Linked DNA regions of Cyanobium sp. PCC 7001. The protein of the gene in region 2 binds, or shares a complex with, the protein of the main gene of each other region. Links are inferred from orthologs where the notes say so. Each region holds a gene or a part of one and is shown on either strand. Other genes may lie near its edges.

Evidence for each region.
Region 1: the proteins of mnmG (region 2) and mnmE are in contact, whole or in part, in a solved structure (PDB 9HIP), measured with the Escherichia coli proteins. The link is inferred for Cyanobium sp. PCC 7001 from one-to-one orthologs.

What each region holds. Positions count from the first base shown.
Region 1 is NZ_DS990556.1:2,201,551-2,207,970, forward strand. Bases 8-2,853 are described here. They hold mnmE (tRNA uridine-5-carboxymethylaminomethyl(34) synthesis GTPase MnmE), read left to right. Parts: upstream 8-668; coding sequence 669-2,039; downstream 2,040-2,853. Other genes in these bases: CPCC7001_RS10795 (hypothetical protein), read left to right, coding at 8-172; CPCC7001_RS10800 (DUF2062 domain-containing protein), read right to left, coding at 175-660; nadC (carboxylating nicotinate-nucleotide diphosphorylase), read left to right, coding at 2,105-2,853. In the rest of the region: more of CPCC7001_RS10795, read left to right, coding at 1-7; more of nadC, read left to right, coding at 2,854-2,968; extracellular substrate binding-like orphan protein GrrP, read left to right, coding at 3,103-4,062; grrA (GrrA/OscA1 family cyclophane-containing rSAM-modified RiPP), read left to right, coding at 4,097-4,609; grrM (cyclophane-forming radical SAM/SPASM peptide maturase GrrM/OscB), read left to right, coding at 4,609-5,778; stpA (glucosylglycerol 3-phosphatase), read right to left, coding at 5,828-6,420. UniProt on the Escherichia coli protein: Exhibits a very high intrinsic GTPase hydrolysis rate. Involved in the addition of a carboxymethylaminomethyl (cmnm) group at the wobble position (U34) of certain tRNAs, forming tRNA-cmnm(5)s(2)U34.
Region 2 is NZ_DS990556.1:1,833,953-1,841,726, reverse strand. What follows is about bases 1-2,907. They hold mnmG (tRNA uridine-5-carboxymethylaminomethyl(34) synthesis enzyme MnmG), read right to left. Parts: upstream 2,495-2,907; coding sequence 506-2,494; downstream 1-505. Other genes in these bases: CPCC7001_RS09100 (hypothetical protein), read right to left, coding at 2,575-2,907; CPCC7001_RS09110 (S-(hydroxymethyl)glutathione dehydrogenase/class III alcohol dehydrogenase), read right to left, coding at 1-486. Outside these bases: more of CPCC7001_RS09100, read right to left, coding at 2,908-3,333; dnaB (replicative DNA helicase), read right to left, coding at 3,333-4,748; rplI (50S ribosomal protein L9), read right to left, coding at 4,882-5,340; CPCC7001_RS09085 (fatty acid desaturase), read right to left, coding at 5,420-6,397; CPCC7001_RS09080 (hypothetical protein), read left to right, coding at 6,497-7,255; CPCC7001_RS09075 (fatty acid desaturase), read right to left, coding at 7,209-7,774. UniProt on the Escherichia coli protein: NAD-binding protein involved in the addition of a carboxymethylaminomethyl (cmnm) group at the wobble position (U34) of certain tRNAs, forming tRNA-cmnm(5)s(2)U34.

The DNA.
Region 1 (6,420 bases), 360 kb from region 2 along the record:
CGCCCAGCTGATCGACCACACGCTCGATCTGGTGCACCAACGCCTGCAGGACCTCCAGGCCCAGTGCCTCAGCCAGGAACACAGCGCCCTGGCCGCGGAGTTCCGCGAATGGCGCCATCCAACCGGTGGGCACATCGACCTGATGGTGTTTCCCGGACTGGCCAACTCCTGAGTTCAGTCCTGCTCCGGCTGGCCGGCAGTGCCGTGCACCAGCCAGCGCCAGTACAGCCAGCCAAGGCCGGCACCGGCCGTCAGGCCCACCAGCAGCGATCCGAGCAGGATTCGGCTGGTGAACGACCAGCCCAGCTGCCACACCGCCTCGCTGCGCAGGGTGTCGAGCCCGGGCCAGCCCAGCCCGGGGCCCAGCACCATCGAGCCCAGTTTGAAGTTGAGCCAGTAGAGGGGCAGGTACGTGAAGGGATTGCTGATCCAGGTGCCGGCCGCCGCCAGCAGGTGATTGCCCCGCACCACGCTGGCCAGGGCCACGCCCAGCAGGGTCTGCAGACCGAAGAAGGGAAAGCAGCCGCAGAACACCCCGGCCGCCAGCCCCCGGGCCCGCTGGCCGGGGTTGCCCTCCTGGTGCCAGAGCCACTGGATGGCCCGCCGGAGGGACCGCAGCACGGGGGTGTGCGGTCGAAACTGGAACGGACGCAGCGCCATGGGGTGGGGTGAGAGGCGAGCTGGAGCTGGACAGCAACGACACCATCGCCGCCGTGGCCACGGCGGTAGCGCCGGGTCAGGGGAGTGTGGCGATCGTAAGAATTTCCGGGCCCCGGGCTGAGGCCATCGGCGCCCGGCTGTTCCGGGCCCCGGGCCAGCAGGTGTGGGACAGCCACCGCGTGCTGTACGGCCATGTGGTGGACCCGGCCACCGAGGAGCCCGTGGACGAGGCCCTGCTGCTGCTGATGCGGGCACCGCGCAGCTTCACCCGAGAAACGGTGGTGGAGCTCCATGGCCATGGCGGCCTGGTGGCGGTGCAGCGGGTGCTGGAGCTGGTGCTGGCCGCCGGGGCCCGGCGGGCCCTGCCGGGGGAGTTCAGCCAGCGGGCGTTTCTCCATGGCCGGCTCGACCTCACCCGGGCCGAGGCCATCAGTGAACTGGTGACGGCCCGCAGCCGCCGCGCCGCCCAGCTGGCCATGGCGGGGCTCGATGGCGGCCTGCAGCGTCGCATCGGCGCCCTGCGCGAGCGCCTGCTGGACCAGCTGGCCGAGCTGGAGGCCCGGGTGGATTTCGAGGAGGATCTGCCGCCCCTCGATGGCGAGGCTGTGGTGGCGGCCCTCACGGCGGTGCGCCGGGAGCTGGAGCAGCTGGTGGCCGAGGCCCGCCAGGGGGCGTTGCTGCGTGAGGGCCTGCGGGTGGCGATCGTGGGCCGCCCCAACGTGGGCAAGAGCAGCCTGCTCAACCGGCTCAGCCGCCGGGAGCGGGCGATCGTGACCGACCTGCCCGGCACCACCCGCGATCTGCTGGAGAGCGAACTGGTGCTCGACGGCGTGCCGCTCACCCTGCTCGACACCGCCGGCATCCGTCCCACCGATGACGCCGTGGAGCAGCTCGGCATCGCCCGCAGCCGCGAGGCTCTGGCCGCTGCCGACGCGGTGGTGCTGGTGTTCGATCTGACGGCGGGGTGGACGCCGGCCGACGCCGAACTGCGGGCCCTGGTGCCCGACGGGGTGCCCCTGCTGCTGGTGGGCAACAAGGCGGATCTGGACCCGGGGCCTGCGGCGGCGCAGGCGGATGTGGCGATCAGTGCCCTCACCGGCGCCGGCAGCGACGCCCTGGTGGAGCAGCTGCTGCAGCGCTGCGGTGCCGCCGAGGTGCAGGGGGTGCAGGTGGCCCTCAACGACCGCCAGCGCGACCTGGCAGCACGGGCTGCCGTCGCCCTGACCGGCAGCCTCGAGGCGGCAGCCCAGCAGCTCCCCTGGGACTTCTGGACCATCGACCTGCGCGGGGCCGTGCGCTGCCTCGGGGAGATCACCGGCGAAGAGGTGAGCGAGGCGGTGCTGGATCGGGTGTTCGCCCGCTTCTGCATCGGCAAGTGATTGGGGAGGCCGGCCGGATGGGCTCTCCTGCTGCGATCGTGCTCTGAGTCCGGCCCTGCTCTGCCATGCCGTCGCTGTTCCCCCTGCAGCTGGAGCCGATGCTGCGTGCCTGGCTGGCGGAGGATCTGGGCCGCGGCGATCTCACCCTGCCGGCCCTGGCCGGCGCCCATGGTCGGGCCCGCTGGATCACCCGCCAGGCGGGCGTGTTCTGCGGCGGCGTGGTGGTGGAGCCCCTGTTCCGCCTGCTGGATCCCGCCGTGCAGGTGCGGCTGTTGGTGGCCGATGGCGAGGCGGTTCAGCCGGACCAGCGGCTGCTGGAACTGGAGGGCCCCGCGCCGGCCCTGGTGGCGGGGGAGCGCACCGCCCTCAACCTGGCCATGCGCCTCAGCGGCATCGCCACCGCCACGGCAGCTCTGGTGGCGGAGCTGGAGGGCACGGGGGTGAAGCTGGCCGACACCCGCAAGACCACCCCGGGGCTGCGCAGCCTGGAGAAGTACGCCGTGCGCTGCGGTGGTGGGCTCAACCACCGGATGGGGCTTGATGATGCGGCCATGCTCAAGGAGAACCACCTGGCCTGGGCCGGTGGTGTGGCGGCAGCGGTGGCCGCCGTGCGCGCCGAGGCCCCCTGGCCGGCCCGGGTGATCGTGGAGGCCGAAACCGTTGCCGAGGCGGAGGCGGCGGTGCGCGCCGGGGCCGATGCGGTGCTGCTGGATGGCTTCGCACCGGAAGCCCTCACGGCGTTGGTGCCGGAGCTGCGGCAACGGGCCCTGCAGCGCGGCCAGGCCGTGGTGCTGGAGGCCTCGGGGGTGCAGCCGCAGCAGCTCAGGCTCTACGCCCGCACCGGCATCGACCTGATCTCCACGAGCGCGCCTGTCACCCGCAGCTCCTGGCTGGATCTGAGCATGCGCTTCGATCCGGGCTGGGTCTGAGCAGGGTCTGCTCCGGGTCTGAGCCGGCCGCCTGGGACGTGACCCAATGAAGAATCCCCCCATGCGGGCGTGGCCCAGGTGGTGGGGAGCGTTCGCCGTTGCCAGAGTTCTCCCATCATCCGCTGACTGTCGTGGTGCCGTTGTTCCCCGGACCGTGGCCAGAGCGCCTGCGCGCGGCTGTCGGGATTGGGCTGGGGCTGGCCCTCACGGCTGCCGCCGGCTGCCCGGCCTGGGCCGGCGGTGTGGTGGAGCGGGTGGCCCGCAGCGGTGAGCTCGTGCTGGTGGGGCCCTCCGGCGTTCCGCCCCTGCTCAGCCGCGAGGGCCAGGGGCCGCCGCAGGGCTATGGGGTGCTGGTGGCCGAGCGCATCGCCGCTGCCCTGGCCAAGGCGGTGGGGCGTCCCGTGGCGCTGCGCTTCGAGGCGGAGCCCGATCTGGCGGCCACCGGGGCCCGGGTGGTGGCAGGCACGGCCGACCTGGCCTGTGGGGTCCCCTTCAGCTGGGAAGCGGACATGACGGTGGATTTCTCCCTGCCGATCGGCGTGTCGGGCCTGAAGCTGCTGGCGCCGGCCGGGCGTCTTGACGGCAACCCGGCGGGCCTGGCCCGTCGGCGCCTTGCTGTGGTGCGGGGCTCGCTGGCGGCAAGCGAATTGCGAGGCTTCCAGCCCCAGGCCGTTGCCGTGCCGGTCAACACCCTGCGGGAGGGCCTCGATGCTCTCCAGACCAACGCGGTGGAGGGGGTGATCGGTGACGCCACCCTGTTGGCGGCCCTGGCCAGCGGCGCTGAGTCCGCCGATCTTCGCCTGGTGCCGGAGGTGCCCTACGAGAGCTACGCCGTGGCCTGCCTGCTGCCGGAGAACGACTCGGCCTTCCGCAACCTGGTGGATCTGGCCATCGCCCGGCTGCTGCAGGGCTACGTGGATGGCCGGCCGGAGGACGTGGCGGCCGTGGACCGCTGGATCGGCCCGGGCAGTGCCGCCGACCTTCCCCAGGCCCTGATCCGCGACCAGTTCCAGGCCCTGCTGATGGGCCGCGAGGCGATCCGCCCGCTGCCGCCGGCCGCCCGGACGGCAGCCCCCGCCAGCTCTGACGACTGACGTTCCCCGGCGCCGCCGATCCCCACCACCCCCCATGGCCTTCTTCACCCGTTCCCGCCTCTTCGGCCTGCTGCTGCTGGCCTCGATGCCGCTGGACTGCGCCGCTGCCCTGGCCACCTCGGCGGCGCAGCAGCTGGGCACCGACCGCTCGCCCGGCCTCGACCGACCCGCCAGCATCGAGGAGCGGCTGCGCCGCATCGCGGCGGAGGTGCGCCTGCGTGATGGCGAGCCGGTGGCGGGAGCTGAGGCCGGCGGCGCTGACGTTGGGGACGACGGCGGGGAAGACGGTCGGCTTGCCTATGTGTTCGTGAATGCCCCCTCCGTGGGCTGGGGCAACGGCGGCTTTCGCAATGGCGGCTTCTACAACGGCGGCTTCCGCAATGGCGGTTTCTACAACGGTGGTTTTCGCAACGGGGGCTTCTACAACGGCGGCTTCCGCAACGGCGGCGGCTTCCGCAACGGTGGCTTCCGCAATGGTGGGTTCCGCAACGGTGGCGGCTGGCGCAACGGGGGCTTCCGCAACGGTGGCTTTCGCAATTTCCGCTGATGGATCCGCCGGTCTCGGGATTCGGGCCGGTGCGGCTGCTCGTGCTGCAGCCCACCCCCTTCTGCAACCTCGACTGCGACTACTGCTACCTGCCGGACCGGGGTGATCGCACCCGCCTGAGCTTCGAGCTGCTGGAGGCCGCCCTGGAGCGGGTGCTGGAGAGTCCCTTCTTCGATGGGGGCTTCACCCTGCTCTGGCATGCGGGCGAGCCGCTCACCCTGCCGATCGGCTTTTACGACGAGGCCAGCAGGCGGATTCAGGCCGTTCTGGAGCGCCACGGGCTGCCGCCCTCCACGGTGGTGCAGTCGCTGCAGACCAATGCCACCGTGATCAACCAGGCCTGGTGTGAGTGCTTCGCCCGCAACGACATTCACGTGGGGGTGAGCCTGGACGGGCCCGCCTTCCTGCACGATGCCCACCGGGTGACCCGCACCGGCCTGCCCACCCATGCGGCGGCGATGCGGGGCGTGAACTGGCTGCAGCGCTGCGCCATCCCCTTCGAGGTGATCAGCGTGCTCACGGCCGATGGGCTGGACCACGCCGACGCCATTGCCGATTTCTTCCTGGAGCACGGCATCGCCGACGTGGGCTTCAACATGGAGGAAACCGAGGGTGCCAACGCCCACTCGAGCCTCGAGGCCGGCGCCGCCGAGCGCCCGGCCCTGGAGGGGCGCTACCGCCGCTTCATGGAGCGGATCTGGCAGCGCAGCCGCGAGCACCCCGATGCCCTGCGCATCCGCGAGTTCGACGGGATCACCAGCCTGGCCTGCAGCGATGGGCGCCTCGATCACACCGACATGAACAGCCCCTTCGTGATCGTGAACGTGGATGCCCGCGGCAACGTGTCCACCTTCGATCCCGAGCTGCTGTCGGTGCGGACCGAGCGCTTCGGCGATTTCGCCTTCGGCCATGTGCAGCGCGACCGGCTGGTGGACCTGGCCGCCAGCGACAAGTTCCGGCAGGTGCACCGGGAGATCCGTGCGGGCGTGGAGCGCTGCCGGGCCAGCTGCGACTACTTCGGCCTGTGCGGCGGCGGTGCCGGCAGCAACAAGTACTGGGAGCACGGCCGTTTCGATGCCACCAGCACCGAGCACTGCCGCTACCGCATCCAGCTGGTGGCGGATGTGGTGCTGGCCGGCATGGAGCGGGAACTGGGGATCGCCGGCTGAACCCTCGCGCCAGCGCCTCGGCTCCCAGCTCAGGAGCCTTCAGGACCTTTCAGGACCTGCGTTCCGCCAGCTCCTGAAAAAGCCGCACGTACTGCTGCGGCCCGCCGGGAAGGCTGGCGTCGATGCGCAGTGGATCCTCCGGGTCGGTGAGACCGGCCAAGGTGCCATCGCCATGGGAGGGCCGGTCCACCGCGCCGCCGCTGCTGTCCACCAGCACCACCCGGTTGGCGGTGCCGAACACCTCCCCCAGCTCCTGGAGCAGGGTCAGGAAGCCCCGGTCGCTGCCGCCCCGCAGCCACCCCTCGCCGCCCGGAGCCGGCATCGAGGTGATCGTGTCCCCCACCCCCACCAGGCGCGGCATCAGCGCCGGCGGGATCGCCGATCGGGCCAGCTCCAGCAGGCTGGGGTGGTCATGGGGGGCGGTGCGCACGTTGAAGTCGGCGCCGAGCGGAGCGCTGCCCGTGCGACGCGCGATGGCCTGGTTGATCAGCACCAGCAGGCCCACCTCCTTGAGGGCGCCGCGCAGCATCAGCTGGAAGTCGGTGGTGCCGGTGGCGCCGGCACTGGCCGGCTTGAGCTGCTCGCTGCCCCCGCGGCTGCCGAGGTTCGGGGCCAGGTGCAGGAAGAACGCCTCGCCCAGCC
Region 2 (7,774 bases):
CAGCGGCGCCTCCTTGTTGATCCGCGCCACGGCGATCTCGGGCAGCACCGTGTACTCCGAGAACGTGGAGGTGCCCATGTAGTGGTGGATCATCCGCCCGTCCCTGGAGAAGCGGCTGGTGCCATCCGGCATCAGGCCCTGGCCCTGGGTGGTGCGGATCGCCTGGCAGAGGTTCGTCTTGCCCGAGAGGCAGAACTTGCACTGCCGGCATTCCGGTGTGTAGAGGGGAATCACGTGGTCACCCACGGACACCGAGGTCACCCCCTCGCCCACCGCCTCCACCACGGCACCGCCCTCGTGGCCGAGGATCGCCGGGAACAGGCCTTCGGGGTCGGCCCCCGAGAGGGTGTAGGCATCGGTGTGGCACACGCCCGTGGCCACCAGCCGCAGCAGCACCTCACCGGCGCGCGGCGGTGCCACATCCACCTCGGTGATCTCCAGGGGCTGGCCCGGGGCCCAGGCCACGGCGGCACGGCTGCGGATCATCGGCTCAAGGCGACTGGCCTCATCCTGCGCCCTGGCCCGAGGCTGTGCCCACGGATGGATCCGGGGCCGTCGCGGCGGCCAGCGGCTGGGCCTCACGCCGCCGGCGCAGCTCCAGCCACAGCATCAGCGCCGTGATGTCCGCCGGGCTCACCCCAGGCACCCGTGAGGCCTGGCCGAGGGTGTGGGGCTGCACGGCGGCCAGTTTCTCCCGGGCCTCATGGGAGAGGGTGCCGATGCCGGCGTAGTCGAGGCCGGCCGGCAGGGGCCGGTCCGCCTGCCTGCGCACCTGGTCGATCTGCTGCTGCTGGCGGGCCAGATAGCCGCTGTACTTGATGTCGATCTCGGCTCCCTCGCGCACCTCCGCCGGCAGATCGGATCCGGCCAGGCCATGGCGCACCAGATCGGCGCTGTGGAATCCGGGACGGCGCAGCAGATCGGCCAGGGTGATGGAGCCCTTGATGGCCGCCCCTGTCTCGGCCTCCACCGCGGCGGCCGCAGGATCGCTCGCCTTGAGCCGCACCATGGCCAGCCGCCGCTTCTCCGCTTCGATCGCCTCCTGCTTGGCGGTGTAGATCTGCCAGCGGCGTGCATCGATCAGCCCCAGCTCCAACCCCAGGGGGGTGAGGCGGCGGTCGGCGTTGTCGCCCCGCAGCACCAGCCGGTACTCGCTGCGGCTGGTGAGCACCCGGTAGGGCTCGCGCAGATCCTTCGTGATCAGGTCGTCGATCATCGTGCCGATGTAGCTGGTCTCGCGGGGGAAGTGCACCGGCGCCTGGCCGCGCAGCTGGCGGGCGGCGTTGAGGCCGGCCACCAGCCCCTGGGCGGCGGCCTCCTCGTAGCCCGTGGTGCCGTTGAGCTGGCCGGCGCTGAACAGTCCGGTGATGCGCTTGGTTTCCAGCGAGGGCTTGAGCTGGGTGGCGGGCAGGTAGTCGTAGTCCACGGCGTAGGCGGGGCGCAGCATCACGCACTGCTCGAGACCGGGCAGGGTGCGCAGCAGCTCCAGCTGCAGCCGCTCCGGCAGCCCCGTGGAGAAGCCCTGCACGTAGATCTCCGGGGTGTCGCGGCCCTCGGGCTCCAGGAAGATCTGGTGGCTCTCCTTGTCGGCGAAGCGCACGATCTTGTCTTCGATCGAGGGGCAGTAGCGGGGCCCCTTGCTGTCGATCACGCCGCCGTAGATCGGCGTGAGGTGCAGGTTGTCCTGGATCAGCCGGTGGGTGGCCGCCGTGGTGCGGGTGATGTGGCAGCTCATCGGCTCGCCGCTCACCCAGGCCGCCGGATCGAAGGAGAAGTAGCGGCCTTCGGCATCGCTGGGCTGCTCCTCCAGCCGGTCCAGGGCGATGCTGCGCCGGTCCACCCGGGCCGGGGTGCCGGTCTTGAGCCGGCCCATGGCGAAACCCAGGGCCTGCAGGGCCTCGGTGAGCCCCTCGGCCGCCGGCTCGCCGGCCCGCCCTGCGCGCATGGATTGATGGCCCACCCAGATCTGGCCCCCCAGGAAGGTGCCGGTGGTGAGGATCACGGCCGGCGCGGCATAGACGCTGCCGAAGTAGGTGCGCACGCCGGTGATCCGGCCGATTGGCCCCGGCCCCTGGGCTTCCGTGGGCTGCTCCAGCTCCACCTCCAGACCGGTCACCATCGCCTCGCGCAGGGCGAGGTTGGGGGTGTGCTGCAGCAGCTGCAGCATCTGGCGGGCGTACTGGCGCTTGTCGGTCTGGGCGCGCAGGGCCCACACCGCCGGACCACGGCTGGCGTTGAGCACCCGCTTCTGCAGGGCGGTGGCATCGGCCAGACGGCCGATCATCCCGCCGAGGGCATCCACCTCATGCACCAGCTGGCTCTTGGCCGGCCCGCCCACGGCCGGGTTGCAGGGCTGCCAGGCGATGCGGTCGAGGTTGAGGGTGAACAGGGCCGTGGAGAGCCCCAGCCGTGCCGCGGTGACGGCCGACTCGCAGCCCGCATGGCCGCCTCCCACGACGATCACGTCGAAGGATTCGGTGGGGGACACGTGCATCGCCGGCGCGGGTGGAGGACAAGGGGCAGCCTGATCCCGAGTATGGCGGGCACCGGCAGCGAGGGCTTGGCGGAGCCGGCTCAGCTCAGCAGCCAGTGCTCGGTGATGTCACCGGCGAGGTAACCCCACAGGTCGGGCCGATCCGGGTTCTTCAGCACCGTCTGGGTGGGATGGCGCCAGGGACGCAGCACCTCGTGGGGCCGCGGCCTGCCGTGGAACTTGAGCACGCAGGCGGCCCGGCGGGCCTGCTTGGCGGCGCCAGGATCGCGGCGGGCCAGCTTGCGCAGCCCCCGGTAGGAGGCCACCAGCCCGTCCGGCCAGAAGCCGAGCGCCTCGGGGCAGTGGCGCCGCAGCACCCGGTGGATGAAGTTCTGGTTGGGGCCCGGGGTGCCATGGTCTTCCCCGTCCAGGTACGCCTGCCACACCCGGGACGTGGCGGCCCCGGGCTTGAGCCGCATGAGGCAGGAGTTGAGGGTGGGGTAGTTCCAGTCGCGCACGCCCACCAGCTCGGCGCCGCTGCCGGCCCCGAACGCCAGCAGCGGCGCCAGGCTGGAGCGCACCACCAGGGTGATGTCGAAATACAGGAAGGGTTCGGTGCCGGTGAGATCTGGATCGAACAGCTGGATCTTGCTGCAGAAGCCCTGCAGGCCCCGCTCCTGCAGGCCGCGATGGGGCAGCCCCAGGCTGGCCATGGCCGGCTGGTTGGCCGCGTCGCACAGCACGGTGAGCTGGTGGGGCTCGGGCAGGTGGCGCGCCAGCATCCGCTGCAGCCGCTCCACGTACGCCGGCGCGTAGGTGCGGCCGCTGAACACGGTGAACACCGGGATCGGCACCGGCATCAGGCCGCCAGGTTGCGGAACCGGGTGAACTGGGGCTCGAACAGCAGCTTCACCGTGCCCACCGGCCCGTTGCGGTGCTTGGTCACGATCACCTCGGTGATGCCGCGGTCCGGCGTCTCCGGGTTGTAGTACTCGTCCCGGTAGATCATCAGCACCAGGTCGGCGTCCTGCTCGATGGAGCCCGACTCGCGCAGGTCGCTCAGCATCGGACGCTTGTTCGTGCGCGATTCCACCCCCCGGCTGAGCTGGGAGAGGGCCATCACCGGCACGTTGAGTTCCCGCGCCATGCCCTTGAGGCCCCGGGTGATGCGCGAGAGTTCCTGCACCCGGTTGTCGGGGGTGGAGCCCTCCATCAGCTGCAGGTAGTCGATCACGATCAGCCCGAGCTCCTTGCCGCTTTCGGCCATCAGCCGGCGGCAGAGCGAGCGCATCTCCAGCACGCCGGCATTGGGCTTGTCGTCGATGAAGATCGGAAGCTGCCCCAGGGTGTTGATGCCCTGTCCCAGCAGCGGCCACTCCTCCTGCTGCAGCCGGCCCGTGCGCAGCCGGCCGCTCTCGATGCCCACCTCCATCGCCAGCAGTCGGTAGGTGAGCTGTTCCTTGCTCATCTCCAGGGAGAACACGCACACCGGCAGGCTGTGCAGCTGGGCCACGTTCTTGGCGATGTTCAGCACGATCGAGGTCTTCCCCATCGCCGGCCGGCCGGCGACGATGATCAGGTCGCTGCGCTGCAGCCCCTGGGTGATGGCGTCCAGGTCGTAGAAGTTCACCGGAATGCCGGCCACCGAGGTGCCGAGCGAGCGGCTCTCGATCTCGTTGAAGGTGCTGGTGAGGATCTCGGCGGTGGGGGTGAGCCCCTGGCTGGGCTTCTCCTGGCTGATGGCGAAGATCTTCTGCTCGGCCTCATCGAGCACCTGCTCCATGGGCTTGCTCTGGTCGAAGCCCAGCTGGATCACCTCGTTGCCGGAGCGGATCAGCTGGCGCCTCAGGAACTTGTCCATCACCAGGCGGGCCACCTGGTCGATCGAGGCGGTGGAGATCGTGCGCTCCACGAGCTCCACCAGCCGGCCGCTGCCGCCCACTTTCTCCAGCAGGCCGGTGTCCGCCAGCCAGGCGGTCATGGCGGTGAGGTCAGTGGGCTTGCCCTGGCTGTGCAGCATCAGGGCGGTGCGGTAGATCTCCCGGTGGGCGCTCAGGTAGAAGGCCTCCGGCTGCAGCACATCGGCCACCCGGCCGATGGCGTCGGGGTCGAGCAGCACGCCGCCCAGCACCGCCTCCTCGGCCTCCAGGTTCTGGGGCGGCACCGAATCGGGCAGGGCCTCGAAGCTGGCCTCATCCCGCAGCCGTGCCCGCCTGGGACCAGGCCGGGCGCCCTCGCCGTCGGCATCACGGTCGCTGACAGGCACGCTCACCATTGCTGCACGGCTCGCTGGCTGGCTGGCACCGCCGGCCCGGCAGGGGCCCACGGCGTTGGTCCGTCATTCTGGCGCCCCTGGATCGAGGGGATGGGGGCCGGTCTTGAGGCGCGGTTGAACCGGGCGGCCGGGCTCAGTGGCTCACCACTTCGAGGTTGATCTCGGCCACCACCTCGGGGTGCAGCTTCACCTGCACCTTGTAGGAGCCGGTGCGGTGGATCTCGGGCACCAGGATGTGGCGACGGTCCACGTCCTTCTTGGTGGCGGCCTCGATGGCCTCGGCCACATCGCCGTTGGTCACGGTGCCGAACAGCACGTCATCGCCGCCGGTCTGCTTCTTCACCGTGAAGCGGCCGATGGTGGCCAGGGCGGTGCGGAAGGCCTCGGCCTCCGCCCGCAGGGCGGCCTGGCGCTCGGCCTCCTTGGCGCGGCGGGCTTCCACCTGCCGCAGCACCGCTGGGGTGAGGGGCACCGCCTTGCCGGTGGGGAGCAGGAAGTTGCGGGCGTAGCCAGGGGCCACTTCCACCAGATCGCCGTCCTTGCCCAGGCTGAGGACATCTTCGCTGAGTACGACTTGAACGCGCTTGGCCATGGGAGAAGTACGGGTGTCTGATCGCGAGCCGATCGGCCAATCTACGTGACAGGGCCGGCCGAAGCCGGCCGTGCCGGATTCAGCCCCGCAGGCTGCGCAGAGCGGCCGCGGCGGGCAGCCGCACCTGGCTGGCCAGGCCGAGCCGGCGCATCAGGCGGATGTGCTGCCAGGTGAGATCGAGCTGGCGGCCGAAGCCATGGCGCGCCGAGTGGGGGAAGGCGTGGTGGTTGTTGTGCCAGCCCTCGCCGAAGGTGAGGGCAGCCACCCAGGGGTTGTTGCGCGACTGGTCGCCGCTGTCGTGGGACACGCTGCCCCAGCAGTGGGTGGCGGAATTCACCAGCCAGGTGCAGTGGTAGACCACCACCAGGCGCAGGGGGATGCCCCACAGCACCAGGGCCCAGCCGCCGGCCCCGGTCACGGTGCCGATCCAGAACAGCAGTCCGGCCAGGGGCAGCTGCAGCAGCAGGAACCAGTTGTTCAGCCAGCGGTAGTAGGGATCACGGGCCAGATCACCGGTGAGGCGGGGCACCGCCGCCATGGCCGGAATCGTGTGGAACATCCAGCCCATGTGGCTCCACCAGAACCCCCGCAGGCTGCTGTGGTGATCCACCTCGGTGTCGGAGAACTTGTGGTGGTGGCGGTGCAGCCCCACCCAGTCGATCGGGCCGTGCTGGCAGCTGAGGGCACCGCAGGTGGTGAAGAAGCGCTCGAGCCAGCGGGGCACACGGAAGGCGCGGTGGCTGAGCATCCGGTGGTACCCCACGGTCACCCCCAGGCAGGCCGTCACCCAGTAGAGGATCAGGAAGCTGGCCACGGCCGGCACACTCCAGAACCGGGGCAGCAGCGCCACCAGGCTGAGCGCGTGGATGGCCACCATGAAGCCGATCGTCCCCCAGCGGGTGCCCTGCTTGATGGCGGCCTGGGGTTCGCCGGAGCGGGGCAGATGCAGGGCGGCGGCGCGGCGGAGACCATCGGCTCCACCGTTGATGAAGGCCGGCTGGCGGGTGCCTCGGCTCCCGAGTCGGGCCCTTGCCCTGGTTGGTGCTGTTGCGGTCATAACGGACCGAGTCCTGATCAATCGCTACGATGGTAGCAATACGAATCAAGATCGGCAGAGAGCTCTGTGGGTTATCGGGACGATCTCGCGACTGGTCGGGTGGCCTTCGCCCATCTGATCCGGGTGTGGCACGGCCGCAACGGCTGGAGCCACCGGGTGCTCCCCGCCCTGGCGGAAGCCCTCGACCTCGGGCGGGTGCACAACTCCCAGCTCTCCATGCTGCGCAACGGCAAGCTGGCCTCCCCGGGCCCGGAGGTGTTCCTCGCCCTCGGCCGCATCAACCGCCTGCTGGCGGATGAAGTGGTGGATGGGGTGCTCTCGGACGCCCTGCGCCAGCAGCTGGCCGACCATCCCGCCCTGCTGGCCGATCTGGAGGCCTCCGCCCTGCCCGTGCAGGCCCCCGGGGAGCCCGTGCTGGGGCCAGGCGAACTGCTCGAGGTGTTCGTGGGCCTGCGCCAGCCGCCCCCCGCCTTTGACCTGCGCATCGGGGATGCCGAATCACGGGCGCTCAGCGCCGCCCTGGCCGAACTGCTCACCGCCGGGCGCGCCTGGCGCCTCTGCCGCGACCAGGTGCTGGCGGCCTATCCGGTGAACAAGCGCCAGCGCCGCGAACGCTTCGCGGCGGTGATGGCCGGCCAGAGCGATTACGCCGCCGCCGAGCTGGAGGCCGAGCTGCCCGAGCTGCGTCGCACCCTGGCCGCCCTGGGCGGGGTGGAGGAGCAGCAGCTCGGGCCGGACCAGTTCCTCGACCTGCTGCGCCGACGGGCCCGGGACCTGGGCGGCGGAACCGATGGCGCGGGCCCCGACGATTTCACCGCCGCCATCCGCGCCGAACTGGGCGGTCTGTGCAGGCCGTGACCGGCGCCAGCCGCACCCTGCGCGCCCAGCCCAGGGCCCACAGCAGCCGGATGTGCTGCCAGGTGATGTCGAACTCGAACCAGCGCAGGCCGTGGCGCGCCGAGTGGGGGAAGGCGTGGTGGTTGTTGTGCCAGCCCTCGCCGAAGCTGAGGATCGCCACCCACCAGCAGTTGCGCGAGCGGTCCGGGCAGTCGAAGTTGCGATAGCCCCAGGCGTGGGTGGCGGAGTTCACCAGCCAGGTCACGTGGTACACGAGCACCAGGCGCAGGGGGATCGCCCAGAGCACGAGGCCAAGCCCGCCGCCGTGAACCCCGGCCCTCTCTCCGACCCAGTAGAGAGCGGCGCCGAGAGGCAGCTGCAGCAGCAGGAACCAGCGATCGAGCCAGCGGTAGAAGGGGTCGCGCTGCAGGTCCCCCGTCAGGCTCTCCACGTGCTGCAGCGCCGGGATCTCGTGCAGCATCCAGTCGCTGTGGGACCACCACAGTCCGCGGCCGGCGTCGTGGTGGTCGTTGGGCTGGT